3 regions of the Gordonia sp. SGD-V-85 genome follow, and region 3 is predicted to be linked to each of the others. Evidence: riboswitches for the same ligand, from Rfam matches in the RefSeq annotation. Region 3 holds a riboswitch; each other region holds the start of a gene.
What was found. A riboswitch is a leader RNA that binds a small molecule or an ion and turns the genes downstream of it on or off. The one in region 3 is predicted to bind thiamine pyrophosphate.

Region 1 (9,606 bases), on a different contig from region 3:
CGACCCACCGACCGGGCGCGTCAGCGGTAGTTGACGAACTGCAGGGCGATACCGAAGTCCTCGCCCTTGAGCAGCGAGATGACGGCCTGCAGGTCGTCGCGCTTCTTGCTCGACACGCGCAGCTCGTCGCCCTGGATCTGCGCCTTGACGCCCTTCGGCCCCTCGTCGCGGATCTTCTTGGAGATCTTCTTGGCGTGCTCGGAGTCGATGCCCTGCACCAGCGAGCCGGTGATCTTGAATGTCTTGCCGGAGCCGACGACCTCGCCGGCGTCGAAGGCTTTCAGCGAGATGTCGCGTCGGATCAGCTTCTCCTTGAACACCTCGAGGCCCGCCTGCGCGCGCTCCTCGGCGTCCGAGGTGATCACGATGTTCTCCTCGCCGGACCACTCGATGCCGGTGTTGGTGCCGCGGAAGTCGTACCGTTGCGACAACTCCTTGGCAGCCTGGTTCAGGGCGTTGTCGACCTCTTGCCGGTCGACCTTGCTCACCACGTCGAAGGATGAATCAGCCATGTCCGACAGGGTATGTCATGGCGATCAGCGGAAGTGGGCGGCCGCGCGGGTCTACCGGGGCGTTCGACGCTGTGCCTGCTCGGCGAGGGCACGACGCGACTCGTCATGGAGTACCTCGAGTAGTTCTCGCTCGAGGGCGACGAACTCGGGCGCGGTGAGCCCCGCCGGATCGCGCGGGCGCGGGAGGTCGACGCGCACCTCGTGGACCACGGTGGCCGGGCGGGCGGACAGCACGATCACGCGGTCGGAGAGGTGGACGGCCTCGCGGACGTCGTGGGTGATCATCAGCACGGTCCACCGGTAGCGCTGCCACACCGACTGCAACCACGTCTGCATCTCGGTCCGGGTGAGTGAGTCGAGGGCGCCGAATGGCTCGTCGAGCAGCACCAGGTCGCGATTCTGGACGACGGTGCGCAGCAGTGCGGCGCGCTGTCGCATCCCGCCGGACAGCTGGAACGGGCGGGCGTCTTCGAATCCGGCGAGTCCGAAGGCGGGGAAGAGGTCCGCGGCCCGGCGTCGGGCCTCCTTCGTCGGCACGCCCTGCACCTGGAGGCCGAGGATGGTGTTGTCCAACACGGTGCGCCACGGGAACAGCAGGTCCTTCTGCGGCATGTACGCGCAGTGTCCGGCGACGGCGGGTTCGGAGCCGACGGACGCGCTGCCGGAATCGGGGACGTCGAGTCCGGCCAGCAGGCCGAAGACGGTGCTCTTGCCACATCCGCTGGGCCCGATGACGGAGACGAACTCGCCGGGCTCGGCGGTGAACGACACCCCGTCGAGGACCTCCCGGCGAGGTTGTCCGCGTCCGGGTCGGGGATAGGACTTGGTGAGCCGGTCGACGATCAGCCGGTGGTCTGGGACGAGCCGGTGGTCAGTCATGGTGGTTCCGGTCCTCGGCGCGAGCCCAGGGCGCGACGATCCGCTCGACGGCGAAGGTGAGCAGGTACAGCGTGACGCTCAGGAGCGCGGTCACCAGCACGGCCGCGAGCACCAGGTCCGTGCGGAACGAGTTCTTCTGCAGGCTCATGTAGATGCCGAGCCCCTGGGTGGCGCCGACGTACTCGGCGAACACGGCGCCCACCACCGCATAGGTGATGCCGATCCGCAACGCGGTGAAGAACCTCGGTAGCGCGGACGGGAGCCGCACATAGCGGAAGACCTGGCGGCGGGTGGCCCCCATGCTGCGCATCAGCGCGCCGGCCTCGCGGTCGGTGGCGGCGAATCCCTCGATCAGGCCGATCGCCACCGGAAAGAACGTGACCAGGGCGATGACCAGCACCTTCGGGAGTAGGCCGAAGCCGAACCAGATGATCATCAGCGGTGCGATCGCGATGATCGGCAGGGTCTGGGAGGCGACGAACAACGGCACGAACGCCCGTCGCAGCGCCGGCGAGAAGTCGACGACGATGGCCAGCAGCCAGGCCAGGACCAACGAGACCGTGAACCCGATCAGGGTCACCTGCAGCGTCGCCGCGGCGTGCACCCCGATCTCCGCGCGGTGCGACCAACCCTGCGCGACGACGCGCGACGGCGACGGCAGCACCTGCGGCCGGATTCCGCTGACGTCGACGTAGACCTGCCAGACCGCCACCAGGACGACCACCGCGACGAGCGCGGGCGCGATGCGACGCAGGCCGGTGCTACCGAGGGGTGTCGAGGTAGTCATTGGTGAAGTACGTCGACCAGTCCGGCTCGGTCGTGAGCGGCGCCCCGTCCGGGCCGGTCAGCAGACCGCTGCGGTACAGGAACCCGGAGTTCCCGGCCCACTGTTCGAGCGTCTGCCGCCCGACCCGGCCGTCGGCGTCCTTCATGTACTGACCGGCGAGCATGCGCTGGCTCTCGAACACCAACTGCTCGTCGTTGAACGCACCGGGGTTGGCGGCGAGAAGGTCGCGGGCCGCCGCGTCCGGGTCGTCGGCCGCTGCCTGGTAACCGCGCTGCAGCGCCGTCACGAAGGCCGCCGCGCGGTCCGGGTTGTCCGCCAGCCAGTCCTCGTTGGCGTCGACGACGATCGCGTATGCCTCCGGGAAACCGAAGTCGGTGTAGTGGAAGTACCTCATCGGGGTTCCGCGATGCTCGGCCTCGATGCCCTCCCACGCGAGATAGGAGACGGTGAAGTCGGCCTGACCGGAGTAGACCGCCTCGTATGCCGAGGTCCCGAGGGTCACCGAGGTGAACTCGCCGGTGCCGCCGTCGTTTCGGATCACCTGCTCGAGGGTCTTCTCCTCGCCCGGGTCGCCGAAACCGGCGTATGTCTTCCCGTCGAGGTCCTTCGGGCTCGTGATGTCGCGGCGGTCGGCGCGGACACCGATGCCGGTGGCCCACTTCTGCAGCGGCGCGAACACGGAGATGGTGTGCGCGCCCGATGCCCGCGAGAAGGTCGACGAGTTGTGGGTGCTGATCCCGAACTCGGCGTTGCCCGCGTCCACGATGGTGTCCACGGCGGTGTTGTTGTACGGCAGGATCTCGACGTCGAGTCCGGCCTCCTCGAACCAGCCGCGCTGCTGCGCCACGAACAAGCCCGTGTGGTTGGTGTTCGGGGACCAGTCGAGCGCGAATCGGATGCTGCCGTCCGAACCGGCGCCCGAACCGCACGCGGTGATCGCCGACGACGCGACGACCGCGGCGGCGAGCACGGTGAGGAGGCGGCGCGCGCGGGCGCTCATGCGGCGGGCCACGGCTGCGGGTTCAGCGCGGTGTCCCAGAACAGGAGCTCGAACCGCGTGGCGACGGTGAACGCCGTCGCCATCGCGGCCCGTTCGCGCTCGCCGGCGTGCTCCGCAGCCGCGTCCACGAGTTCCCTTGCCCGCGAGGCGGATTCTTGGAATTCCGGGGCGTCGTAGGTGGTCACCCACTGCGCGTAGGGGTGGTTCGGGTCGGCGGCGAGCACCTGGGCGGCACTCGCGGCCAGGGCCCGGCCGACTTCCGCGTAGATCCAGAAGCAGGGCAGGGCCGCGGCCGCGCCGACCGCATACGACTCGGTCGCGGCGACGGCCGTCAGGTAGGACACGTACCCCAGGCACGCCGGCGACGGCTCGGGTTCGCCCTCACGCGGAGGCAGCTGGCCGCCGTTGAGCAGGTCGCCGTGCAGCGCCGACTCGACGGTGGCCGCGGTGGCCGACGAGTTCGCCCAGAACCCCGCGGTCTGCGGGTCGGGGGACTTCGACGCCAGGATGGCGAGGGCCTTCGCGTACCCGGCGAGGTACAGCGAGTCCTGCTCCATGTAGGTGCGGAACACCTCGAGTGGCAGCGTCCCGTCGCCGAGCCGCCGCAGGAACTCGAGGTCGTCGATCGCCGTCCGCAACCCCTTCGTCTCCTCCCAGAGGTGGTCGGAGAATCGGCCGGAGACCGGCACGTGCGCATGCACAGACATGACATCCCTTCGTCAGCATTACCTGGACAGGTTCTCGGGTCTCATCTCAGCCCCGCGTCGCGGAGCACCCCGTGTCAGAACGCAGCCACAGTAGCAGGAGTGGGGGTCGCGGTGGGACGCCTGTGCCAAGACCATGTCCCGGCCTGTTGACCAGCCGGTTTGCGCGTTGATGCGGTGTTCGTTGTATTCTTCACGGCGTTGTTCGTACGGCCGTCACGGTGGCCGGAAGAGCGGCACGGCAGGTTGCCCGAGCGGCCAAAGGGAGCGGATTGTAAATCCGTCGCGCAAGCTACATAGGTTCGAATCCTATACCTGCCACGGCGTGGTCCATTCTCGCGAAACTGCTCTACAGACGGTCTCCGACCAGCGATTTGTCTAGCGCAGACGCGAGTGTGTAACCTCGTTAAGGCTCTCGGGCGCAACCGCCCGGGGCACGCCCCCTTAGCTCAGTCGGCAGAGCGTTTCCATGGTAAGGAAAAGGTCGACGGTTCGATTCCGTCAGGGGGCTCGCTGGACGAGAAGTCCGCGGGGCGGTGTAGCTCAGCTGGTTAGAGCGCACGACTCATAATCGTGAGGTCGAGGGATCGAGTCCCTCCACCGCTACACATCGGGTCCGACCGGAACCGAGCGCAAGGGTCGCAAGCCCTGAGGGAACTTCCGAACCCGACCACGTACCACCCGAAAGAAGGCAATCAAGTGGCCTCCTCAACAGATGTTCGCCCCAAGATCACCTTGGCCTGCGAGGTGTGCAAGCACCGTAACTACATCACGAAGAAGAACCGCCGCAACGATCCCGATCGCCTCGAGATCAAGAAGTTCTGCCCGAACTGCGGCAAGCATCAGGGGCACAAGGAATCGCGCTGACGCCGTCGTCGGCCGTTTCGAAGTACCACCAGCAACGGGCTGCCTCTCGATGAGGCAGCCCGTCTTGCTGTGTCGGCCGAAGGAGTAGAGCTCAATGTCACAGGTAAGCGGAGCCGAGATCCAGGATCGTCCGGACGAGGCGTCGAGCGGTGGTGCGAAGCCGACCCCCGACGAGATCGCCGCCCACACGCAGAGCCTCGTCGGCTTCCACTACACGGTCGACGACTATTACGAGATCGGCCGCGAGGAGATCCGTAAGCACGCGATGGCGGTGCAGGATGCGCACCCGACCCACTGGAGCGAGGAGGGCGCCCGGGCCTTCGGCCACGACCGCCTGATCGCCGCGCCCACCTACGTGTCGGTGCTCGGGATCATCGCCCAGCGCAAGCTCTTCGAAGACGTCGTCACCGGCTACGACATGTGGCAGATCATGCAGACCGACCAGCGGCTGGTCTACCACCAGCCGATGAAGGTCGGGGACCGCCTGATCTGCGACGTCTCGCTCGAGTCGTTCCGGCATGTGAGCAGTCCCGAGATGATCGACTTGATGGTCACCAAGAACGTCATCTGGAACCAGCACGACGAGCCGGTCATGACCACGTGGACCTCCCTGGCCGCGCGTCCCGGTATGGACGTCGACCCCGAACTCGAGGCGTCCCTCGACCACGTGATGATCAAGGTCGACGCCATCGGCGAATCCGGGCACACCGTCGAGCCGAAGGCGGGTCGCTACGACCTCCCCGATCCGACCCAGTCGCCGGGCGCCTTCGGTGCCGTCGACTTCGACACGCTCACGGTGGGTCAGGAACTCACGCCCAAGCGCTACCTGCTGACGCGCGGCAATCTCGCGAACTATGCGGGCGTGGCCGGCGACCCCAACCCGATCCACTTCTCCGACCACGTCGTGAACGCGGCCGGCATGGACGACGTCGTCGCGCACGGCATGCAGACGATGGGGCTCGGCGCAAGCTTCGTCTCCGAGTTCATCGGCGACCCGGCGGCCTTCTGCGAGTACAACGTGCGCTTCACCAGCCCGGTGTACGTCCCGGCCGACGACAGCGCGGCCGTCGACTTCACCGGCAAGGTGAAGTCGCTCGATCCCGCAACTCGTCGCGGGACCATCGCGATCACCGCCAAGCAGGGCGATCGCCGCATCTTCGGACGCGCGCAGGCCGTCATCCAGTTCAACTGATCGACCGGTCGCGAGCCGTTCCGGCGGCTCACGGACGGGTGGCGTGTACGGTCGTCGGGGGAGCGGAGGCGAGCCCGTTTTGGGTCCACCGCCCCGGTGATCTACACTGAAGTGTCTGATTGATTCAGGCTTGCGCGCTACCCATAGGGTGGCGCGTTGGTTTTGTCGGCGACGAAACGTCGACGGGCCGCGAGGCCGGATCGAGAAGGACGGCAACGCCGACCACTCCGGTGGCGGGCGTCGCAAAGGGGCGTAGCTCAATTGGCAGAGCAGCGGTCTCCAAAACCGCAGGTTGCAGGTTCAAGTCCTGTCGCCCCTGCCCTGGTGAAGGGCACACGCTGACGAGAGGACCGCGAAGTTGAGCAAGCGAGACCGGGCCGCCCGCGCCAAAGACGCCGCAGAGGGTTCTGCGGCCGATTCGGCCGCGGCTGAGCTCGACGGTCGCGACGAGGCCACCGACGCGGGTACGGACGACGAGACGTCGACCGGAACCGCGAAGGAGCTGCGTCCGTCCGGTAAGCGCTCGGCTCGCGGACGTCGCTCGGCGGCGGGTGCAACCGACGGTGACACCGACTCCGACACGGGGTCCGTCGCCGTCAAGGAACGCAAGACCAAGAAGAAGGCGTCTGCCGAGGAGAGCCGGAATCCGTTCGTACGGATCTGGGTCTTCCTGACGCAGGTCGTCGCCGAGCTGAAGAAGGTCATCTGGCCTACGCGGCGCGAGATGATCACCTACACGATCGTCGTGCTCGTGTTCGTCATCGTGATGACCGCGTTCATTGCCGGCCTCGACCTCGCCTTCGCCAAGGGCGTGCTCTGGTTGTTCGGCTGACCCACGCGGTGGGCTCGGCCGGCGACGAGGAACACGACCGCCAGATGAACCATAAGGAGCGTGGGCTGCAGTGAGCACCCCGGAGAACGAACTCGCCTCGACCGATTCCGTCGACGTGGCTGCTGCCGACGTCGACGCTGTCGACGCGGCCGTGACCGACGCGGTGGACACCGAGGGTGACGCGGTCGCCGACGACGCGGTCGTCGAGGGTGACGAGGCCCCCGCCGAGGACACCGTCTCCGAGGATGCCGACGAGGCCGCGGATGCCGCCGACGACGCACCGGCAGAAGAGGCCCCGGTGGAAGAGGCGGAGGTCGATCCGGTCGAGGAACTGCGCAAGCAGCTCCGCCGCGCGCCCGGCGACTGGTACGTGATCCACAGCTACGCCGGTTACGAGAACAAGGTCAAGGCCAACCTCGAGACCCGCGTGCAGAACCTCGACGTCGGCGACTACATCTTCCAGGTCGAGGTGCCGACCGAAGAGGTCACCGAGATCAAGAACGGCCAGCCCAAGAAGGTCAACCGCAAGGTGCTGCCGGGCTACATCCTCGTCCGCATGGAGCTCAACGACGAGTCGTGGGGCGCCGTGCGCAACACGCCGGGTGTCACCGGCTTCGTCGGGATGACCAGCAAGCCGTCGCCGCTCTCGCTCAACGAGGTGCTGCAGTTCCTGATGCCGCGGACCGAGGCCAAGAAGCCCGCCGCGTCGCGCGGTGCCGCTGCCGAGGGCGTCGAGGCCGCAGCGGCCGCCGCGTCGAACGTCATCGAGGTCGACTTCGAGGTCGGCGAGTCGGTCACCGTCATGGACGGCCCGTTCGCCACGCTGCCCGCGTCGATCAGCGAGGTCAACGCCGAGCAGCGCAAGGTCAAGGTCCTCGTGTCGATCTTCGGTCGCGAGACGCCGGTCGAGCTCGGGTTCAACCAGGTCGAGAAGATCTGAACCCACGGGGGCTCCGCCCCCGTGAACCCCCGGCAAGTGCGTCGAGGGCAGAGGCTCTCACGTCGCGAATGTGACGTAGACCCAGCGAACTGAACACAGGAACTCGCGGGGCTTTCGCCCCCGTGACCCCGAACGAGTTCGGGGTACAGACTTCCACGTCTCCAGCGGGCGTGGATTCGCAAGGAAACAAGCAAGGAACAGAAGATGCCTCCCAAGAAGAAGAAGCTCGCCGGGATCATCAAGCTCCAGATCTCGGCAGGCCAGGCCAACCCGGCCCCGCCCGTGGGTCCGGCGCTCGGTCAGCACGGCGTGAACATCATGGAGTTCTGCAAGGCGTACAACGCGGCGACCGAGTCGCAGCGCGGCAACGTCATCCCGGTCGAGATCTTCGTGTACGAAGATCGCTCCTTCGACTTCAAGTTGAAGACCCCGCCGGCTGCGAAGCTCCTGCTGAAGGCCGCCGGCCTGCAGAAGGGCTCCGGCGAGCCCCACACCAACAAGGTCGGCAAGGTGAGCATGGACCAGGTCCGTGAGATCGCCAAGACCAAGGCCGAAGACCTGAACGCCAATGACATCGACCAGGCCGCGAAGATCATCGCCGGTACTGCTCGGTCCATGGGCATCACCGTCGAAGGCTGACAGACCTCATCATCACCGTGGGAGGGCCGGCTCGGCCCGCACCACACACCCCGCCGACTGACGGCGGAGAAGGAACAGAGCAATGAGCAAGAAGAGCAAGGCCTACGCGGCCGCGGCCGAGAAGGTCGACAAGACCAAGCTGTACAGCCCGCTGGAGGCTGTGGAGCTGGCCAAGGACACGTCGTCGAAGAACACCGACGCGACCGTCGAGGTCGCGATCCGGCTGGGCGTCGACCCCCGTAAGGCAGACCAGATGGTTCGAGGCACCGTCAATCTGCCACACGGCACCGGTAAGACTGCCCGTGTGATCGTGTTCGCCGCCGGCGACAAGGCCGCCGAGGCCGCCGCCGCCGGTGCCGACGAGGTCGGCGCCGAGGATCTGATCGAGCGCATCCAGGGCGGTTGGCTGGACTTCGACGCCGCGATCGCCACCCCGGATCAGATGGCCAAGGTCGGCCGTATCGCGCGTGTCCTCGGACCCCGCGGCCTGATGCCGAACCCGAAGACGGGCACCGTGACCACCGACGTCACCAAGGCCGTCAACGACATCAAGGGCGGCAAGATCAACTTCCGCGTCGACAAGGCTGCGAACCTGCACTTCGTCATCGGCAAGGCCTCGTTCGACCCGGCCAAGCTGGCCGAGAACTACGGCGCTGCCTACGACGAGATCATGCGCGCCAAGCCGTCGGCCGCCAAGGGCCGCTACATCAAGAAGGTCACCGTCTCCACGACGACGGGCCCGGGCATCCCGGTCGACCCGGCGGTCACCCGCAACTTCGCGGAGGCACCGCAGGCCTGATCTGATCAGGCGCACTGACACCCACGAGGGGCCCGGCATTCCGATGCCGGGCCCCTCGTGTCGTGTGCAATCACGCGTGGTCAGCGAGTATGCGTGCGAGTGCTGCTTCGACCGGGGTCAGCGGTGGGGTGGTGAGGTGCTCCGGCGGTGTTCGCGGATGGACCAGTTCGCGATAAGCGAGTTCGAGGCGCCGGCCGCGGTCGCCGTAGCCGACGGCGTCGGGGCGCGACCGGTTCGGGCGCGACTGGTCGCCGGACCTGGTGGCAGGTCTGTGGATCTCGTTGCGCACGGTGTTCAGGTGTTGTGCGAACCGCCGGGGTATGTCGGGTCGGCGGTTGAGGTGTTCGGGATTGGGTGGTACGCCGGGTTCGGCGTTCAATCGCCAGAGGCAGCGGCCTTCGTCGGGTCCGGATCGGGCGATGCGGGTGGTGTATTGGCCGGGTTGGTCGCCGACC
Region 2 (9,606 bases), on a different contig from region 3:
TGCGCACCAGCCCGGCGATCTCCGCCTCTTCGACGGCTTCTTCGCCGGCGAGCTCGGCGAGGACGTCGATGTCGAGGGGTTCGCACAGACTGAGGTATTTGAGGGCCCCGAGGACCGGCGCGTCGAGTTGCTCGATCCGCCCCTCGAGCAGCGATGCGAGCTCCGAGGTGATGGCGGCGCGTCCGCGTAGCTGCCACACGCCGTTGACCTGCCGCAGCGTGTCGGCCTGCCGCGCACCGTCGACGAGATGCCGTAGGAACAGGGCGTTCCCACCGGAGGCCTCCCACATGAGATCGGCCGAATGCTCCTCGAGCTGCCCGCCGAGCACCGACTCGATGAGGTCGACGCTCTGCTCTTTGGTGAACGGCGACAACGTGATCCGCGTGAGGTGATTGTCCTTCCACAGCGAGGTCACCGCATCCGGGACGGTCTCGCCGCTGCGGACCGTCGCGACGATGTGCACCGCACGGTCGATCGCGAGCTGATGCAGCAGCGTCGCCGACAGTTCATCGAGCAGGTGGGCGTCGTCGACCCCGATCACGACATCGCCGTCGGCGAGGAGCGATTCACGGGCCGCCGCAAGGTAGGTGACCGGATCGCTCGACGTCGCCGGACCGACGAGATGCGCGAACACACCGAGCGGGATGGAGCGCGCGGACTCGGTGCCCGCCACCCAGCGCACCCCGGTCGGCAACTCGGCGGTGACGTGCCGGGCGAGGGTCGTCTTGCCCACGCCGGAGTCACCGGTCAGGACCACCCCACAGCCGGTCGTCTCACCCCTGAGAGCCGCCTGGATCGTGCGGAACTCCCGATCGCGCTCGACGAGCGGCCAATTCGTGGACATAACCGCGAATTTTAGTCTGCTGGGCCCTACAATGGGCCGCCCGGAAGCACCAATGTGGTCCGACCGGATGGCCCTGTCGACACACGGCTAATCCCGGATTTGACATCGGCGGAAGAAAATCCGCGAACTACGCATCCCGGGCATTGGTCACGGCCACTGCCGCCGCCAGCAACACGATCGTGAAGCCCGCGAAGTAGGCCAACGAACCGTAGGCGTTCCAGTGGAAGGTGTCGCTCCCGCCGGCGAGGAAGTTCCACCCGTTCAGGAACGGCAGGACCGACACGATGTGCTCACCCACGCGCGGCAGCACCGACACGATGCGCTCGAGGGCCAGCATCCAGACGAGCACGATCGCCACCGCACCCGCCGAATGCCGCACCAGCGCGCCCACCGCGAGGCCGATCAGCGCGCACAGCATCGCGAAAACCGGCGTCCCCCAGAGATGCCGGACGGTCTCGGGTCCGGTCAGCGAGACTCCGACGCCGGCGAGCACCTGCGCCGCCACGACCGCGACGACGGACACGATGGCCACCACCGCGAACGAGAGTCCGCCGAACACGACCGCTTTCGCGAGGAGGACCTGTGGCCGACGCGGGATCGCCGCGAACGTCGGTCGGATCGTGCCGAAGCGATATTCGGTGGTGACGCCCAGGATCGCCATGATCGCGAGCACCGCGACCCCGAACTGGTTGACGCCGAGCAGGAAGTCGTCGGTCAGGGTGTCGGTCTCGCCGGGACTGCCGTAGGAACCGCCGGCGATGGCGCCGAGCAGCACCGCGAAGCCCAGGCCCAGCACCACGACGACGCCGAGGCACCAGTACGGCGACCGGGTGCTGGCGAGTTTGATCCGTTCGGCGTTGATCGCGGCGATCACCGGTTCACTCCCCCGTGGTTCCCGACGGCCCGGTTGTGGGCGTCGGGGTCGTGGACGGCGCGGTTGTCGACGGCGGTGTAGTCGACGGCGTGCGCCGTCATCGACATGAAGACCTCTTCCAGTGACGCCGACTCGGCGGCGAGTTCGTGCAGGGTGATGCCCGCGGCGGCGGCGAGGTCGCCGACCCGATCGGTCGTGGTGTCCGGCACGCGCATCACCGGGCGCCCGTGGGCATCCGGGTCACCCGGCGCGGGATTCAGCCCCGCCGACGCGAGCGCGGCGTGCAACTGTTCGAGCCGCGGGCCGCGCACCCGCACCGACTGCCGGGCCCGCCCGGTGAACTCCGCCACCGAACAGTCGGCGATCAGCCGGCCCCGCCCGATGACGACGAGATGGTCTGCGGTGAGCGACATCTCGGTGAGCAGATGGCTCGACACGAGTACCGTTCGCCCCTCCGCGGCGAGCTTGCGCATGAACCCGCGGATCCACACGATGCCCTCCGGGTCGAGGCCGTTGACCGGCTCGTCGAACAGCAGTGTGTGCGGGTCGCCGATCAGGGCACCCGCCAGCCCGAGCCGCTGCGACATACCGAGCGAGAAGCCGCCGGCGCGCTTCTTGGCCACCGAGGTGAGCCCGACCGTCTCGAGCACCTCGTCGACGCGGGCGGCCGGGATCCGGTTGCTCGCCGCGAGCCACCGCAGGTGTGACCGCGCACTGCGATTGGGGTGCACCCACCGGGCGTCGAGCAGCGCACCGACCTGCCGCAGCGGATGCTCGAGGTCCCGGTAGCGCTGCCCGTTGATCGTCGCCGTGCCCGACGTCGGGCGGTCGAGTCCGAGCATCATCCGCATGGTCGTCGACTTACCCGCACCGTTGGGCCCCAGGAAACCGGTGACCCGTCCCGGCCCCACCTCGAAGGTGAGGTCGTCGACCGCGCGTTGACCGCCGAAGTCCTTCGTCAGATTCGCTACCTGCAACACGCCTCGACCATAGCCGCCGAACCCGGAGCGGCCCGGTCCGTCGTTCGGATGGCCGGTCGCGGGATCGCGCGTCAGTCCCGGTCGCGCCCGGGCGAGGACGCGTGCGCCCAGAAGCGCTTGGGGATCCGGCCGGCGCGCGCGGCCAGTCGGCCCCCGGCCACCGCGTGCCGCATCGCCGTCGCCATCAGTTCGGGGTTCTCCGCCCGGGTGACCGCCGTGGCCAGAAGCACGCCGTCGCAACCGAGTTCCATCGCCAGGGCCGCGTCGCTCGCCGTCCCGATGCCCGCGTCGAGAATGACCGGCAGCGGGTCGTCGAAGCGGGTGCGGCAGTCGTCGACGATCATCTCGATGTTGTGCGGGTTGAGGATTCCGAGTCCGGTCCCGATGGGCGATCCGAGGGGCATCACCGCCGCCACCCCGAGATCGGCGAGGCGCGCGGCCAGGACCGGATCGTCGTTGGTGTAGGCCAGCACGACGAAACCATCGGCCACCAGTGCGGCCGCGGCGTCGACGAGTTCGATGGCGTCGGGCATCAGGGTGCGTTCGTCCGCGACCACCTCGAGCTTCACCCAGTCGGTCTCGAACGCCTCGCGCGCCAGCTGGGCGGTCAGGACGGCCTCGGCGGTGGTGTGACAGCCCGCGGTGTTGGGCAGGACGGCGATGTCGAGCCGGCGCAGCAGATCGAAGACCCCGGTGCCCGAGGCCGCGTCGACGCGCCGAACCGCGACGGTGGTCAGCTCGGTCCCCGACGCGACCAGCGCGCGTTCCAGGGTCGCGAGATTCGACGCGCCGCCGGTGCCGGTGATGAGTCGCGACGAGAAGTCGCGACCGGCGATGCGCAGATGGTCCGCATCCGGGATCGTCTCGTCGCCGGACTTCTGCTCGGTCCGCGAGGCGTCGGGCTTCAGATCGGCGAGCTCAGCCACCCTGCACCGCCGTGACGATCTCGACGACGGCACCGTCGGTCATGGTGTGCCGGTCCCAGCGGCCGCGCGGGACGACCGCGCCGTCCACCGCGACCGCTATCCCCCGGTCCGGCAACCCCAGCCCGGTGACGACGTCGCGCACCGACGTGTCGGCGCCGACGTCGACGCTCTTGCCGTTGACGGTGATGCTGGCGGTGATACTCATTCCTCTGCTCCTTCCAGAATCGACAGCACGCGGGCGGCGGTGCCCGGGGCGAGGACGATCCCGTTGCGCCCGTGCCCGGTCGCCACGACCGTTCGTGTGTCCACACGGGTGACGATCGGCAATCCGTCCGCGGTGCACGGCCGCAGACCCGCCCCTGCTTCGGTCAGTTCGTAGGTCCGCAGCCCGGGGAAGACCTCGATCGCGTCGGCGAGCAGATCCGCGACCCCGCCGGCCTGCGGCGCGCGGTCGGCCGTCCCCTCGGCCTCGTACTGGGTGGCGCCGACGACGACTCCGTCCTCGCGCGGCACCAGGTACACGGCCCGCCCGTGGAGGCGTGCCCGGACGACGTGACCGGGCGGCGGCACCGACCAGCGCGTGCGGCGCAGACGGAGGATCTCCCCCTTCGCCGCATGCAGGTCCACGTCCGGCCAGAGGGCCGCGGTGCCGAGTCCGGCGGCGAGCAGGATCTGGGTGTCGGAACCGAGCTCGTTGAGATCGGCCAGGGATTCGACACGCGCGGAGACCAACTCGGCACCCGCCGACGTCGTGGCGGCGCGCAACGCCTCGAGCAGCCGCCGGTTGTCGACGGACCACTCGCCGATCGCGCGGTAGCCACCGACCAGTCGAGAGCTCAGCGACGGTTCCAGGGTCCGGATGTCGCGGCCGGTCACCGGCTGCAGCGCGGCATCGGTGGCGGGCTGCCCGGCCCAGACGAAATCGGCGAGATGCCGCAGGTATTCGATGTCGGTGGCCGAGGCCGCGACGAACAGCGAGTCGGTGGCGGTGACGACACCCGGGTCGTCGAGCCGCTTCACGAGCGCCGGCCACAGCCGGACCGATTCGACCGAGAGGGCCAGGGACGCGTCCTCGCCGGGATGACCCTCGCCGAGTGAACCGAGCATGCCGCCGGCGACCCAGGACGCGCGCTCGTCGGTGCCGGCGTCGAGGACGCGAACCCGCCATCCGGCGTCGGCCGCGGTGAGCGCACAGGTCAGCCCGATGACACCGCCCCCGACGACCGTCAGGGCGCGGTGGGCAGGGCGCTGCGGTGGGGAATCCACGCTGGGAATCACCTTCCTTCGCCGGAATGACCCGGATCAGGTTCGACGGTCAGCGGAATCTGTCCGCACTCTCAGCCCGGCCGATCCGGACTCCCGTGTGTTCGTGCGATCCACCCTACGCCGGGGCGTCGGGGGTCCGGTTAGCCTGGTCGGCGTGACGACCCCGAACCGCACCAGCTCCGCGTCGACGGACCCCGGCTCCGCGACGGACCGTCGCCGGCGGCTCTCCACGGCCCGCCTGTACCTGTGCACCGACGCCCGGCGCGAACGCGGTGACCTGCTCGACTTCGTCGACGCAGCGCTCGCGGGCGGCGTCGACATCGTGCAGCTGCGCGACAAGAACTCGCCGGGCGAGCGCGAATTCGGGACCCTGGAGGCGGGCGAGGAACTCGAGATCCTCGCGGGCATGCGGACGGTCGCCGACGCGCACGGTGCCCTGCTGGCGGTCAACGACCGCGCCGACATCGCGGCGCTCTCCGGGGCCGATGTCCTGCACGTCGGACAGGGCGACCTGTCGCCGTCGGCGGCCCGCCGGATCGTCGGACCGGACGTCGTCATCGGCGCCTCGACCCACGACCCCGCGCAGGCCGCCGCCGCGATCGCCGACGACGACGTCGACTACTTCTGCGTCGGTCCGTGCTGGACCACCCCCACCAAACCGGGCCGCGCCGCCGCCGGCCTCGACCTCGTGTCCTCAACGGCCGCAACACAATCAGCCAAGCCGTGGTTCGCCATCGGCGGGGTCGACGCCGGCCGCGTCGGGGAGGTCACCGCGCTCGGGGCGCGGCGCATCGTCGTCGTACGGGCCATCACCGCGGCCGACGACCCGGCCGCCGCAGCCGGCGACCTCGCCGCGATGCTCTAGCGGTTCCCTGGCGGAAACACGTTTGCCCGGTCGGTGTCGCGGGTCTATGGTGGACCGATCATGTTGTGCATCACGAGCGTTCTCGTAACCCGCCGCAGCGGGGTCTGAATCTGACCGACCCCCCGCTGCGGGTCGGTTGCGCTCTCCAGTCGGTCATCCGTTCTTCGACCGAAATCGGTTTTCGAGATGCACCCTCTTCATCTACCTCGTCGATCCTGTTCGTGGACCGAGCGCGACGACCGGCACGGCGGCGACCACTTCGCCGCACGTTTCGGCCGCCCGCTTCCCCCCGGGATGCACGAGGAGGCCGCCGGGATGACCTGGCAGGAATTCACCGACGAGTACTCCCGTGGCGGCACGATCCGGCTGGGCTCATTCTCCGCCGTCCCGTGCTCGGGCGACCTGGTCGAGTGCCGCGCGACGCTCGCGATCGCCGACCGCATCATGTCCCGCAGCGCCGTCGCCGCCGGCCCCGTCGGGGCAATGACCTCGATCCTCTACGACGTCGGCGCCCCGGTTCAGATCGTCCGGCTGCACCAGCGGGTCGTCGACGGCCTGGTCACGACGTTCCTGCTCTGCGAGCACGACGGCCGGCAGGCCTGGGCCGTCGGTGAGGGCGCGAGCAGCGACGAGGCGAACGTCCACGCGCTGGTCGCCGGGGCGAACCGACTGCTCGAGTCCGACCGCGCCGGGGTGTGAGGGCTCAGCTCTGGGGATCCAACATCGCGATCCGCTCGCGGAGGACGGGCCACGCAAGTCCGAACGCGGGGTGCAGCGGGAGTTGATCGACGCGCTTCTCGTCGACCCATCGCAGTTCCGTGGATTCGAAGTTGGCGACCGTGCGGACCGGCGAGTCCGTCTCGGCGATGACCGTCGTGTAGGTCCATCCGCCGGGCGCCTCGAGGGTGACGACCGCGGCGACGACGCGCAGGTCGTCGGCGGTGATCCCGGCTTCTTCCTCGGCCTCGCGGATCGCGGTGTCGATGGCACCCTCATGCGAGTCGCGGGCCCCGCCGGGTAGCGCCCACGTGCCGCCCTGGTGCGACCACGCGGCGCGGTGTTGGAGGAGCACCCCGGTCGATCCGTCCGGCAGCGGCGCCCGCAGCAGCAGACCTGCCGCGCCGTGGATACCCCAGTATCGAGAACCGTCGGGATCGATCACCCAGCCGTCGCCGTCGCCGCGCACCACGCCTCCTCGCAACCCGGTCGCCCCGACCGGGTGCCTCCACCGTAAGTGAGATGCGCAACACCTGCCAGGGAGACTCCGAAGCCCTCTCATCGCGGCTCGGAACCACGAGGTGCCATCGACGAGCACCTGGCACGCGCGAACCGCCGAGGTCGGCGGCGCGGCGCTGGTCGACTCGGGAGGAACCCGGCACGATGACATAGGGTGAAACACGCACGACCCGGTGAACGATGACCCAGATGACACAACCCCTGACGTTGATCGCCCGGTCACGCGAATCCGGAACGGGGAACCGGTGACCGTAGGACCGCACCGGAGACGATCCAGCGTTTGAGAAGGGATCAGGTAGGTGACCGGCGACGCGTCCTCCGTGCGGACGGCGCTGACGCGTGGCGGTCGCACGATCCGTCCGGCGCAGGCCTCACCCCCGATCCGACAGGTGCTGGCCGACCGACGCGAACTCGTCGCCACCGCCCGGGAACGCGCCCAGTCCCCGTTCCAGACCCTGCGCCACTTCGCGGTCACGACCCCGGGCAAGCTGATCATCATCTGCGGAATCCTGGCGCTCGGCTGTCTGAGCACCGGCCTGTACGCATCGACGGTCCTGGAGGATCGCACCCAGACCCTGCAGCGCCTCATCGATCGGACCGAACCGCTCGCCGAGGCCGCGCAGGTTCTCTACAGCTCGCTGTCGATCGCCGATGCGTCGGCGAACGCGGCCTTCATCTCCGGCGGACTGGAGACCCCCGATCTGCGGCAGCGCTACTCCGACGCGCTGGCGACGGCGTCGTCGTCGCTGATCCTGGCCACCGGTACCTCCAGCGAACCCGGTTCCGGCATGGTGTCGGACCGGGCCGAGCAGGCGGTCAGCGCCGATCTCGAGACCCTGTCCACCTCGATCCCGGTCTACAGCGGACTCATCGAGACGGCGCGGACGAACAACCGGCTCGGCAACCCGGTGGGATCGGCGTATCTCGGCCAGGCGTCGTCGATGATGCAGGACCAGATCCTCCCGGCCGCCCAGCGCCTCTACGAACGGCGATCGATGGCCATCGCCGACCCCCAGCAGACGCTCACCCGTCCACCCTGGACCGTGTATGCGCCGCTCCTGTTCCTGCTCGCCGCGCTTGTCCTGACGTCGCGCTACCTGGCGCGGCGGACCCGGCGGCGGTTCAACATCGGCATCGTGGCGGCCATCTTCGCCCTCAGCGTCGGGACCCTGTGGTTGCTCGCCTCCGGTCTGATGTCGGTGGCCGCCACCAGCGATGCCCGCACCGAGGGCGCCGACCCGCTCCGCGACCTGACCGCCGCCCGGATCCTCACCCAGCAGGCGCGGTCGGCCGAGACGCTCTCGCTCATCCGCCGCGGTGATCAGGGCGGTCTCGAGCGCAGCTTCTCCGCGGCGACCAGCGAGATCGGCAACATCGTCGACGACGTCCGCGAGGGCACCGAAGACGGCGACAGCGCGGTCACCGGCGAACAACTGGACACGGTCACGGCGGCGCTGACCGAGTGGCGCCGCACCGACGCCGCGGTCCGCCGCTACATCCAGACCGGCAACTTCGGTCTCGCGCGCCTGCACACCGTCGGCGACGGACCGGACAGTTCGGCCCGCGCCTACACCGCGGTGGACACCGCGCTGGTCGATGCGATCACGACTGCCCGGAACTCCTTCCGGGACGACATCAACACCGCGCAACGGGTCCTCGGGTTCACCGGCACCGGCATCCTGCTGCTCACCGTCTTCGCCGGCGTCGCGGTCGTGGGCGGTCTCATCCCGCGCATCCGGGAGTACCGATGACGACCGTCCCCTCGCCTCGCCGCCTGCTGACCGTCGTGGTCCTGCTCGCGCTCACCGGCCTCGTCGCCACCGGCTGCGTGCGTTTCCCCGCACCCGACTCACCCCCACCGACGGCGACCGCCGGGCAACCGATGCTGCCCGGCGTCCAGTTCGACGTGCCCGTCGAACCGCCGCCGAGTTCCGAGGCCTGCAACGCGACCCTGACCCTGCGGCCGCCCGCCCAGATGCCGCCGCCTGCTCAGATGCCGATCAATTCGACGATGGCCGGCATCCTCGAGCGGGGCCGGCTCATCGTCGGGCTCGACATCGGGTCCAACCTGTTCAGCTTCCGCGATCCGATCACCGGCGACATCCAGGGCTTCGACGTCGACATCGCGCACGAGATCGCCGGCGCCATCTTCGGCGACGACCGCCGCGTCGAGTTCCAGGTGCTGAGCTCGGCGCAGCGGATCGACGCCCTGCGGGACATGACGGTCGATCTGGTGATCAAGACGATGAGCATCACCTGCGACCGGTTGCGCGACATCAGTTTCTCGGCTCCTTATTACGTCGCGTCCCAGCGCATCCTGTCGTTCCGGAACTCGAACGTGACCGGTCCGGCGCAGCTCGCCGACAAGCGGGTCTGCGCCGCGCGCGGGACCACCTCGATCGGTCGTATCCAGGCCATCCAGCCCCGAGCCAAGATCGTCAGCACGACGACCTGGGCCGATTGTCTGGTACTGATGCAGCAGGGTCAGATCGACGCGGCGACCACCGACGACGCGATCCTCGCCGGTCTCGCCGCGCAGGATCCGTGGTTGCGGGTCGTCGGCCCCAGCCTCGGCGAGGAGTTCTACGGCGTCGGGATTCCCAAGGGCCAGGACG
Region 3 (9,606 bases):
TATTCCCGCGCCCCCGCCGGAGTCCGAACCCGCGATCGTCAGGACCCGTACCGGGGCCGTTCCGGGCGGTGACAGCGGGAGTCCCGTGTAGGCCTGTTCGTCGACCGTGCGCTGATTCGCGTCGACTGTGCGTCGTCGTGCGTCGTCTGTGCGCATCAGGCGCCGCCGGTCGTCTGGAGCGGGAGGTACACGCGGTTACCGGCCTCGGCGAACTCGGCCGACTTCGCGGCCATGCCCTCGGCGATAGTCCGGTCGATGTCGTCCGCGGTGACGAGACCGTGCTCCTCGGCGTAGGCGCGGACGTCCGCCGAGATCCGCATCGAGCAGAACTTGGGTCCGCACATCGAGCAGAAGTGGGCGGTCTTCGCGGGCTCGGCGGGCAGCGTCTCGTCGTGGTATGCGCGCGCGGTGTCGGGGTCGAGGGCGAGATTGAACTGGTCGGTCCAGCGGAACTCGAAGCGCGCCTTGCTCAGTGCGTCGTCGCGTTCCTGTGCCCGCGGGTGGCCTTTGGCCAGGTCGGCCGAGTGCGCCGCGATCTTATACGTGATCACGCCGACCTTGACGTCGTCGCGGTCCGGAAGTCCTAGATGCTCTTTCGGAGTCACGTAGCACAGCATCGCGGTGCCGGCCTGAGCGATCATCGCCGCGCCGATGGCCGAGGTGATGTGGTCGTAGGCCGGCGCGATGTCGGTGGCGAGCGGACCCAGGGTGTAGAAGGGGGCCTCCTCGCACAACTCCTCCTCCAGGCGCACGTTCTCGGCGATCTTGTGCATCGGGACGTGCCCGGGGCCTTCGATCATGACCTGCACACCATGCGATTTGGCGATCGCGGTCAGCTCGCCGAGAGTGCGGAGTTCGGCGAACTGGGCCTCGTCGTTCGCGTCGGCGATCGATCCGGGGCGCAAGCCGTCGCCGAGGGAGAACGTGATGTCGTAGCGGCGGAAGATCTTGCACAACTCGTCGAAGTGCGTGTACAGGAATGACTCCCGGTGGTGCGCGAGACACCAGGCCGCCATGATCGAACCGCCGCGCGAGACGATGCCCGTCACCCGCTTCGCGGTCAGCGGAACGTAGCGCAGCAGGACACCGGCATGCACGGTCATGTAGTCGACACCCTGCTCGGCCTGCTCGATCACGGTGTCGCGATACAGTTCCCAGGTCAGCGAGGCGGGATCGCCGTTGACCTTCTCCAGCGCCTGGTAGATCGGAACCGTCCCCACGGGGACCGGCGAGTTGCGCATGATCCACTCGCGGGTGGTGTGGATGTCGGCGCCGGTCGAGAGATCCATGATCGTGTCGGCGCCCCAGCGGGTGGCCCACACCATCTTCTCGACCTCGTCGGAGATCGAGCTGCGCACCGCCGAATTACCGATGTTCGCATTGACTTTGACCGCGAAGTTCTTGCCTATGATCATCGGTTCGGACTCCGGATGCCGGTGGTTCGCCGGGATGACCGCTCGCCCGATCGCCACCTCCGACCGGACCAGTTCGGGGTCGATGCCCTCTCGGGCGGCGATGAACCGCATCTCTTCGGTGATGATCCCGGCCCGCGCCCAAGCTAGCTGGGTGCTCGCGCCGTCGACCGGTTCCGGGCGGCGCCAGTTGTCGCGGGTGGGGGCGAGGCCCTTCTCGACGTCGATGCGCGCCGTCGGATCGGTGTACGGACCCGAGGTGTCGTAGACGTCGAGGTGTTCGCCGTTGGTGAGGTGGATACGACGCTGCGGGACGCGCAGGTCGCCGACCGTGAGGTAGTGCTTGGTGCTGCCCTCGATCGGACCGAGGGTCAGGAACCCTGAGTCGGCGGGTGCGCTGCCGTCGCGAGTCGCGGATACACGTGTGCCCATGGCTTGTCTCCCTACGCCGGCATTACCCGGACAGGTTCGAGCGGTCGGCGACCGCCCGTCGCCATCTCAGCCCTCGGTCATCGTGAGAGCCCCCGCGGTGTAGTTGTCGTGCGTCCGCCACCCTACAGCGCGGAGTTCGTTCGGGTCGTAGGGGTGCGCGCGACCGTCTCGATGTGCGACGACCGGACGATCGGGGTCATCAGTTACGGTTCCGTAAGGTACCGTGTGACCCGGATCACAAGCGGGGCCTATGCCGAGGTTCGGACGGCACATGTCAGTGGTCCGATGTCCACGATCAAGAGGTGAGGAGGGTCGGGTGCTACGCAAGCATCGTCAGCGACCACCACAGTCGGCGAAGTCGATCCTGCAGCAGATCTCGCAGGTGGTGCACAATCCCGACCGCGACCGGTTCGAGCTGTGGGTCGCCGGCGACCTGGTCGGCGTGCTCGGCTATTCGACCGAGACGGTCGACGGTCAGACCACCATCACCGTCCTACACACCGTGCTCTACGACGAGTACACCGGACATGGTCTCGCCACCCGACTCACCCGCACCGTCGTGCACTTCACCCGCGAGCAGGGCGCCCGCCTGCGGCCCGTGTGCACCTTCACCAAGCACTATCTCGACGGCCATCCCGGGATCGTGACCCTCGCGCCGGTGTGATCCGAAGGTAAGCCTCGGCGGCTCCGGAACATTCCTCGCCGGACCCTTCGAGGCTCGTCGCTATCGCTCCTCGCACCTCAGGGAGCAGGGGTTATGCGCTTCCTTGGGATTATGGTGCGGTGGTCGCGCTCCTCGCGCCGGTGTGAGGAGCGGGCTCCGACTCGGCTCAGCCTGCCGACGGCTCCGACAGCAGTGTCTCGCGGAGCACCTTTTTGTCGATCTTGCCTACTGCGGTGACCGGGAGCGTGCGCACGACGCGGACCACGTCGGGCAGTTTGAAGGAGGCGAGTCCGCGGTCGGCGAGGAAGGTGCGGATCGCGGCCAGCTCGAGTGGTCGGGCCGGGGGGTGTTCGTGCGAGAGCACGACTGCCGCACAGATCTTCTCACCGAGCGCGTCGTCGGGCAGCCCGACCACCGCGACCTGCCGGACCGAATCGTGGGCGAGGAGGTTCTCCTCGACGTCGTGGGCGGCGACGTTCTCCCCGGCGCGCACGATGGTGTCCTTGATGCGGCCGGTCACGGCCAGGTGCCCCGACGGCAGCCGGGTGACCTTGTCCCCGGACCGGTAGAAGCCGTCCGGCGTGAAGGACTTCTCGTTGTGCGCCGTGGCGCGGTAGTAACCGCGGATCGTGTAGGGCCCCCGCACCAGCAGTTCACCTTCTTCCCCGTCGGGGACATCGGCTCCGCCCTCGTCGACGACCCGCACCTCGTCGAGCTCCGACATCGGTGCCCCTTGCACTTGGTGCACCAAGTCACGCGGGTCGTCGGTCCGGGTGTAGCAGATCAGCCCCTCGGCCATGCCGAAGACCTGCTGGACGACGGGGCCGAGGGCCGCGTCGAGGGCGACGGCGTCGGACTGTGCCAGCTTGGCGCCGCCCACCTGCAGCAGGCGCAGGGAGCTGATGTCCGCCGGCTCCCACTCGGTCGCCGCGCACCAGAGTTGCGCGAGCGCGGGGACGAGCGCGGTCACCGTGACGCGGTGCCGCTCGATGAGGTCGAAAGTGTTGTCCGGACTGGGGTTGTCGGCTAAGACGACGTGGCCGCCCGCACCGAAGACGCCCAGGATTCCCGGGCAGCACAGCGGAAAGTTGTGCGCGGCCGGCAGGGCGACGAGGTAGGTGTCGTCGGCGGTGAGGCCGGCGACGTCCGCGGACAGCCGGGCGTTGAGGTCGTAGTCGTCGTGCGTGCGCGCGATGAGTTTCGGCAGTCCGGTGGTGCCCCCCGACACGAGGAACAGGGCGGGTAGCCCGGCGTCGGGGGCAGCCGGGAGCTCGACCGAGGCGGGGTCGGCGTCGGGGAGCGGTGTGAATCGACCAGGTTCGCCGGAGATGAAGACCTGCGCGACGTCGGGCACCCGTGACTGCAGCTCGGTCGCGAGCTCGCGATAGTCGAACCCCCGGCGGCCGTCCTCACCGATGTAGGCGACCGCGCCGGCACCGGCTGCGAGATGGGCGATCTCGGTGATCCGGTGCGCGGGCAGCGTCATCACCGGAACGACACCCGCGCGTAGGAGGCCGTACAGGGTGACCGCGAAGTCGAGGGAGTTGTTCAGCTGCAACACGACCCGTTGCGTCGGCCGCAGTCCGGCCGCGACGAAACCGGCGGCACGACGGAGGGTGGCGTCGCGGAACTCGGCATAGGTGAGCGTGCGCGGCCCGTCGGTGGAGGCGTCGGTCAGCGCAGGGGAGTCGGGAGTTCGCTCGGCGGCCAGATCGAGGCCGGCGAACAACGGGCGGTCGAGGAAGACGCCGGCGTCGCGGTACTTCTGTGCCTGTGCGTCGGTGTGGGGAGCGAAACCGTCGAGCAGATCGGTCGCGGGGTCGAGATGCGTCGGCATGAGTTCATTCAAACACAGGCAGGATAGGGTAACCTTACCGGTCGATGCAGGGCGGGAGGCCGGCTGTCGACCCGCGGGGGATTGTTTGATTAGGCTGCCCTAAGATTCCCTATGATCATCGGTGCTCGAGTGCATCACGACCGGAGGAACGAAGGACATGTCGCTGACAACCGAATCGCACGCCGCGCAGTTCGTCGACCTGCTCGCGCCGGCCTCGCCGCTGAGCGAGTCCGATGCCGCGCGGATCACGGCGGCCTGGGCCGGCTCCGGCGAATTCGGCGACCATGTCGTCTACGAGCGCGACCGGCGCTGGACCTTCGCGGCGGGTGTCCGCGCCCGCGTGGTGATCACACGCAGTGAGGTCATCGTCGACGATCAGGGCGACCGCACGACGACGCCCTGGCGCGGCGACCCCGCCGACGCGCTCGCCGCCGCGACCGCGTCGCTGTCGATTTCCGACTGGCGCGTCTACGGCTGGGTCGGTTTCGACTTCTGCGCCCCGTATCACGGCATCCTCGAGCGCGTTCCCGAGGACACGGTGCTGGCGCACCTCATCGTTCCCGAGTTCGAGGCGACTGTCGATGCCGACGGGGTCGACACCGGGTCGCTCGACGCCGAGCGTGCCGGTCGTCTCCTCGAGATCGCCTCGCGAGCAACCGTTCCCGGCGAGTCGCGGCCGGTGGACGTGCAGTCCGACCCGGACGACTACCGCGGCCGTGTGGCCACCGCTGTCGCCGAGATCGAAGCCGGGCGGTACCAGAAGGTGATCCTCTCGCGTGCCGTCGACATCCCGTTCGACGTCGACATCCCTGCCACCTACGCCCGCGGCCGCGCCGACAACAACCCCGCCCGGAGCTACCTGCTCTCGCTCGGTGACCTGCAGGCGGCCGGGTTCAGTCCCGAACTCGTCGTCGCGGTGCACGACGACCGGACCGTGGTCACCGAACCACTGGCCGGCACAAGGGCTTTCGGGATCTCCGCGGAGCAGGACGCGGCGGCCCGCGCCGACCTGCTCTCGGATGCCAAGGAGATCGCCGAGCACGCCATGTCGGTGCGCGCGTGCTTCGACGAGATCTCCTCGATCGCCGCTGCGGACACCACGGCCGTGAGTGAGTTCATGGAGGTTCGTGAGCGCGGGAGCGTCCAGCATCTGGCCTCGACCGTGCGCGGGACCCTCGCCGATCACGAAACGCCTTGGCGTGCAATCGAGGTGGTGTTCCCGTCGATCACCGCGTCGGGCATCCCCAAGACCCCGGCCGTGGAGGCGATCGACCGTCTCGAGCCCCGACGCCGCGGCCTGTATTCCGGCGCGATCCTCACCGCCTCGTCGACGGGCGAGCTCGAGGCGACCCTGGCCCTGCGCACCATCTTCTCGTCCGGGCAAGGCGCATGGCTGCGTGCCGGTGCCGGGATCGTCGCGCAGTCCACGCCGGAGCGCGAGTTCACCGAGACCTGCGAGAAGCTGGCCAGCGTCGCCCCGTACGTGGTCCCGCGCTGACCGACCGATACTTTCGACCGAACATCACCACCCCAGGAGCCACCACATGTCCGACCACATCACCGAAGCCCTGCGCGGCATCCTCGAAGAGGACCTCGACCTCGCGCTCGGCGACATCAGCCGCGACTCGAAGCTGATCGACGACCTCGGGCTGGACTCGGTGGCGTTCGCCATCGGCGTGGTGGCGATCGAAGAGCGTCTCGGCGTGAAGCTGTCGGAACGGGAGCTCTTCGAGTCCAAGACCGTCGGCGACCTCGAGGACCTCATCCGGTCGAAGGCCGGCACCCCGGCCTGAGAGGACCCGGACCCGACATGACTGTGGAGACCCCAGTGCAGACGTACGCCGAACTGCTCGACGCCGCGTTCGACGAGCAGGTGACGGCCTGGACGGCGCAGGCCGAGCGGGATCATCGATTCCCGCGGCCCCTGCTCGAACACCTCGGTGCCGAGGGCGTCTTCGTCCGCAAGTGGGAGGACCGCAAGGTCACCGACCTCCACGACCATTTCGCCCTCGGCGCACATCTCGGCGCGCTGGGCTCCGCGGCCATCGGAGTGGGTGTGAGCCTGCACGATTCGGCCATCGCAATCCTCCGCCGCTTCGGCCGCAACGACTATCTCAGAGACCTGGCCCAGCGCGCCCTGACCGCCGAGACCGTGCTGTGTATCGGGGCCTCTGAGGAGCAGGGCGGGTCGGATCTACAGAACTCCGAGACCCGGATCCTGCCGGAGAACGGCGGGTTCCGCGTCGTCGGGCACAAGAAGTTCGTGTCTCTCTCGCCGATCGCGGACCACGTGTTCGTGGTCTGCCGTGGCGTCGACGACGGTCCTGACGTGGGCGGCAACGTGGCGTTGGCCGCCGTCCCGATCGAGTCGGTGACGGTGGGGAAGCCGTATGCGAAACTCGGCGCCGGGCCCCTCGACACCGCGCCGGTGACCATCGACGCCTGGATTCCCGACGAGGCGCTGATCGCCCGGCCGGGGACGGGCCTGGCGATCATCAGCTGGGGACTGGCGCACGAGCGGTACTCGGTGGCCGCCCAGATCGCCGCCGCGTGCGACGTGATGATCGGCGTGACACTCGCCCGGATGGTGGAGCGTACCCAGTTCGGCAAGAAGCTCTACGACCATCAGGCGCTCCGGCTGCGCGTCGCCGATCTGCAGGCCAGGGTCGACGTCCTGCGCTATTCGCTGGCCGGTGTCGCCGCGGAGGGCAAGATCAACCTGCGCACCGCCGCGGCGCTGAAGGCCACCGCCGCCAACCTCGGGGAAGAGGTCGCGTCGGAGTGCCTGCACATCTTCGGCGGTATCGGTTACCTCGAGACCGGATCCCCCATCGGTCGCTGGTGGCGGGACATGAAACTGGCCCGCGTCGGCGGCGGCACCGACGAGGTGCTGTGGGAACTGGTCGCGGCGGCGATGAAACCCGACACCGAGCGTTATAAGGCCATGTTCGTCGACTCCGAACTCCACGGCACCGGCTCGCCGGTGTCCTGAAGCGCTCGAGCCATCGTCCCTCTCACCCAGGCGGTCATCCCATGAACAGCCCAGCCAGCCAGGCGCCGGCCGACGCGCGTGTCACCGAACTCGCGCCGCCCGACCACACCTACCTGCACATGGACAAAGACAGCGCGCCCATGCACTGGTCGATGATCCTGCAGCTCGAGAGCAACGGGGCGTTGCTCGGCCTCGACGAGGTGCGGACGCGGGTCCGGGAGCGGGCCGGGCTGTTCGAGATCTTCCGGCTGGGTATCCGCAACGGCCGCTGGCGCAAGCCCGAAATGGTGCTCGCCGACGACAGCTGGGATGCCGGCGAGCACGTGACCGAGTTCGGGTTCACCGATCGCGCCCATCTCCAGCGACGGGTGACGAAACTGCTCGAGTCGCCGCTGCCGCGTCCGCGCCCGTTCTGGGACATCACCCTGTTCACGCCGTCGGCGGGTGCCGAAGGCGTCGGACAGTGGGTCCTGCTCCGGGTGCACCACAGCATCTCCGACGGCATCGCGGGGGCGGCCTTCGCCGCTCTCCTCGCCGACGGGGAACCCGACGATCTCGCGGAGTTCGAGCGATTCGCCACAAGTCCCCGCTTCCGGATCAGCGGCATCGACCCCGAGGAACTCAAAGAGGCGAAGGCCGCCTATGGCGACCAGCACGCGGCGGGCGGTGGCAAGAAACGAGCCTGGCCCGCGCTGACGAAGTCGGGCGAGCGCGAGTACGCCCTGTTCGCCGCGTCGACCCGGACGCTGCGCAAGGCTGCCAAGGGCAACGGCGCGACCGTTCACGAGTTCCTCCTCGCCGCCATCGGCCGGGCGATCAGCCTCAACCCGCCCGCGTCCCCACAGGCCGACGTCGTCCGCGTGACACTGCCGGTGACCCTCGACGACGAGTTCCGGCACACCGGCAACGCGGTGTCCGTGGCGCTCCTCAACCTGCTCGGCAACGAGCCCGATCTGTCACGTCAGATCGGCCGTGCGCGAAGCGAACTCGAAACCATAGCGACGCGGAAGCCGGAGCTGTACCTGGCCGCCGCCGACGATCTGCCGCGCGCCCCGCTGTGGGGTCTGCAGCGCGCGATCGTGAACGCGTCGATGTCCCACATGCACCCCGACATCCACATCGGCATCAACCCCGGGTTCTCGCGGGTCCGGTCGGTGCTGGGGCGCTCGATCGTCACCCTGACACCGTTGTCGCCGCTCGCGGGTTACTCGCTGTCGGTGACGACCCTGATCCTCGGACACACCACCACGTTCGGCGTCGTCACCGACGCGCAGGCGCTACCCGGGTACGCCGAACGGTTCGTGGCCGCGCTCGACGAAGTGCTGCAGGAGGCCCTCCCGTCAACCTGACGGGGGTGCGAGCTTAGGCTTGCCTTGTAATCCGGGGTCCGAGGGCTGCAATATACAGGTGGCCGTCGGCTCGGCGGGGGCGAAGACATACACGGAGAAAGAACAACATGAGCAACGACGTCAACTACCAGGACCCGGCCGGGGCCGATTACTACTCGGGGGTCGACCACCGCGAGTCGGACACCGGTTCGTCTCGCCGGTCGGGCGGGGTCAGCGTCCCGACCGTCCTGGCGTCGGCAGGCATCGCTGCCATCATCTCCGCGATCGTCGTGACGATCGGCGTGGTGGGCATCGTGGTGAGCGAGCGCAACGACTCCGCCACCGCCGCACAGCCGACCGTCGTCAACCTCGGTGCCGCGCAGACCGCGCTGCCCCAGCAGGGCATTGCCGGCCAGCAGCCCGTCCCCGGTCAGCCCGCACCCGCCGGCGCACCGGCAGCGGCCCCGACGGAAAACGTGCCCGAAGGCGGCGGAGCGATCGGTGGACCGGTCGGTCCTCCCGGTGAAGGAGCCGCGCCGGCTCCGGGTGCGGCCCCCGCACCTGCTCCCGCGCCGGGCACCACGGCCGCCCCGCAGCAGAGCGTTGCCGCCGGCCCGACCGCGCTGACGCCCGGACAGCTCAACACCAAGGTCCGCATCGTCATGAACTCCAACGGCAGCCGCGCCGCACGCGCCGCCGAACTCGAGGGCGGTGAGCGCGCGCTCCGTCAGATCGACCTCGTCGCCCGCGCGATCACGACCTACGGCAACGTCGGGCTCAGCTACCAGATGGTCGGGCCCGTCCAGGTCAGCGGCAACACGCTGACCGCTCCGCTGCAGATCAGCGTGGTCGGCCGCGGTAGCCAGAATCGCTCGATGACGTTCGTGTGGAGCGGCAACAAGTGGAAGCTCTCCAACCGAAGCGTCTGCACCATCGCGGGA

Region 1: it holds a riboswitch for thiamine pyrophosphate, as region 3 does, so the genes downstream of both, AS181_RS20440 (TenA family protein) here and thiC (phosphomethylpyrimidine synthase ThiC) in region 3, are expected to answer to the same signal.
Region 2: it holds a riboswitch for thiamine pyrophosphate, as region 3 does, so the genes downstream of both, thiO (glycine oxidase ThiO) here and thiC (phosphomethylpyrimidine synthase ThiC) in region 3, are expected to answer to the same signal.

What each region holds. Positions count from the first base shown of each region.
Region 1 covers NZ_LNQO01000022.1:56,485-66,090, reverse strand. Annotated here, with positions in the region: gene AS181_RS20460 (YajQ family cyclic di-GMP-binding protein) at 21-512, opposite strand; gene AS181_RS20455 (ABC transporter ATP-binding protein) at 564-1,391, opposite strand; gene AS181_RS20450 (ABC transporter permease) at 1,384-2,178, opposite strand; gene AS181_RS20445 (ABC transporter substrate-binding protein) at 2,153-3,178, opposite strand; gene AS181_RS20440 (TenA family protein) at 3,175-3,885, opposite strand; TPP riboswitch at 3,873-3,967, opposite strand; tRNA gene AS181_RS20435 (tRNA-Tyr) at 4,123-4,203, shown strand; tRNA gene AS181_RS20430 (tRNA-Thr) at 4,321-4,393, shown strand; tRNA gene AS181_RS20425 (tRNA-Met) at 4,415-4,488, shown strand; gene rpmG (50S ribosomal protein L33) at 4,582-4,749, shown strand; gene AS181_RS20415 (fused (3R)-hydroxyacyl-ACP dehydratase subunits HadA/HadB) at 4,844-5,941, shown strand; tRNA gene AS181_RS20410 (tRNA-Trp) at 6,188-6,260, shown strand; gene secE (preprotein translocase subunit SecE) at 6,300-6,773, shown strand; gene nusG (transcription termination/antitermination protein NusG) at 6,844-7,713, shown strand; gene rplK (50S ribosomal protein L11) at 7,918-8,352, shown strand; gene rplA (50S ribosomal protein L1) at 8,435-9,151, shown strand; gene AS181_RS20385 (HNH endonuclease signature motif containing protein) at 9,222-9,606, opposite strand, start outside.
Region 2 covers NZ_LNQO01000001.1:22,231-31,836, reverse strand. Annotated here, with positions in the region: gene AS181_RS00135 (LuxR C-terminal-related transcriptional regulator) at 1-844, opposite strand, end outside; gene AS181_RS00130 (ABC transporter permease) at 972-1,718, opposite strand; gene AS181_RS00125 (ABC transporter ATP-binding protein) at 1,715-2,698, opposite strand; gene AS181_RS00120 (thiazole synthase) at 2,770-3,558, opposite strand; gene thiS (sulfur carrier protein ThiS) at 3,617-3,829, opposite strand; gene thiO (glycine oxidase ThiO) at 3,826-4,890, opposite strand; TPP riboswitch at 4,886-4,997, opposite strand; gene thiE (thiamine phosphate synthase) at 5,045-5,755, shown strand; gene AS181_RS00100 (hypothetical protein) at 6,071-6,454, shown strand; gene AS181_RS00095 (NUDIX hydrolase) at 6,459-6,941, opposite strand; gene AS181_RS00090 (hypothetical protein) at 7,291-8,742, shown strand; gene AS181_RS00085 (glutamate ABC transporter substrate-binding protein) at 8,739-9,606, shown strand, end outside.
Region 3 covers NZ_LNQO01000006.1:261,628-271,233, reverse strand. Annotated here, with positions in the region: gene thiD (bifunctional hydroxymethylpyrimidine kinase/phosphomethylpyrimidine kinase) at 1-156, opposite strand, end outside; gene thiC (phosphomethylpyrimidine synthase ThiC) at 156-1,844, opposite strand; TPP riboswitch at 1,836-1,950, opposite strand; gene AS181_RS09730 (GNAT family N-acetyltransferase) at 2,161-2,508, shown strand; gene AS181_RS09725 ((2,3-dihydroxybenzoyl)adenylate synthase) at 2,675-4,345, opposite strand; gene AS181_RS09720 (salicylate synthase) at 4,503-5,843, shown strand; gene AS181_RS09715 (acyl carrier protein) at 5,890-6,138, shown strand; gene AS181_RS09710 (acyl-CoA dehydrogenase family protein) at 6,156-7,337, shown strand; gene AS181_RS09705 (wax ester/triacylglycerol synthase domain-containing protein) at 7,379-8,686, shown strand; gene AS181_RS09700 (hypothetical protein) at 8,794-9,606, shown strand, end outside.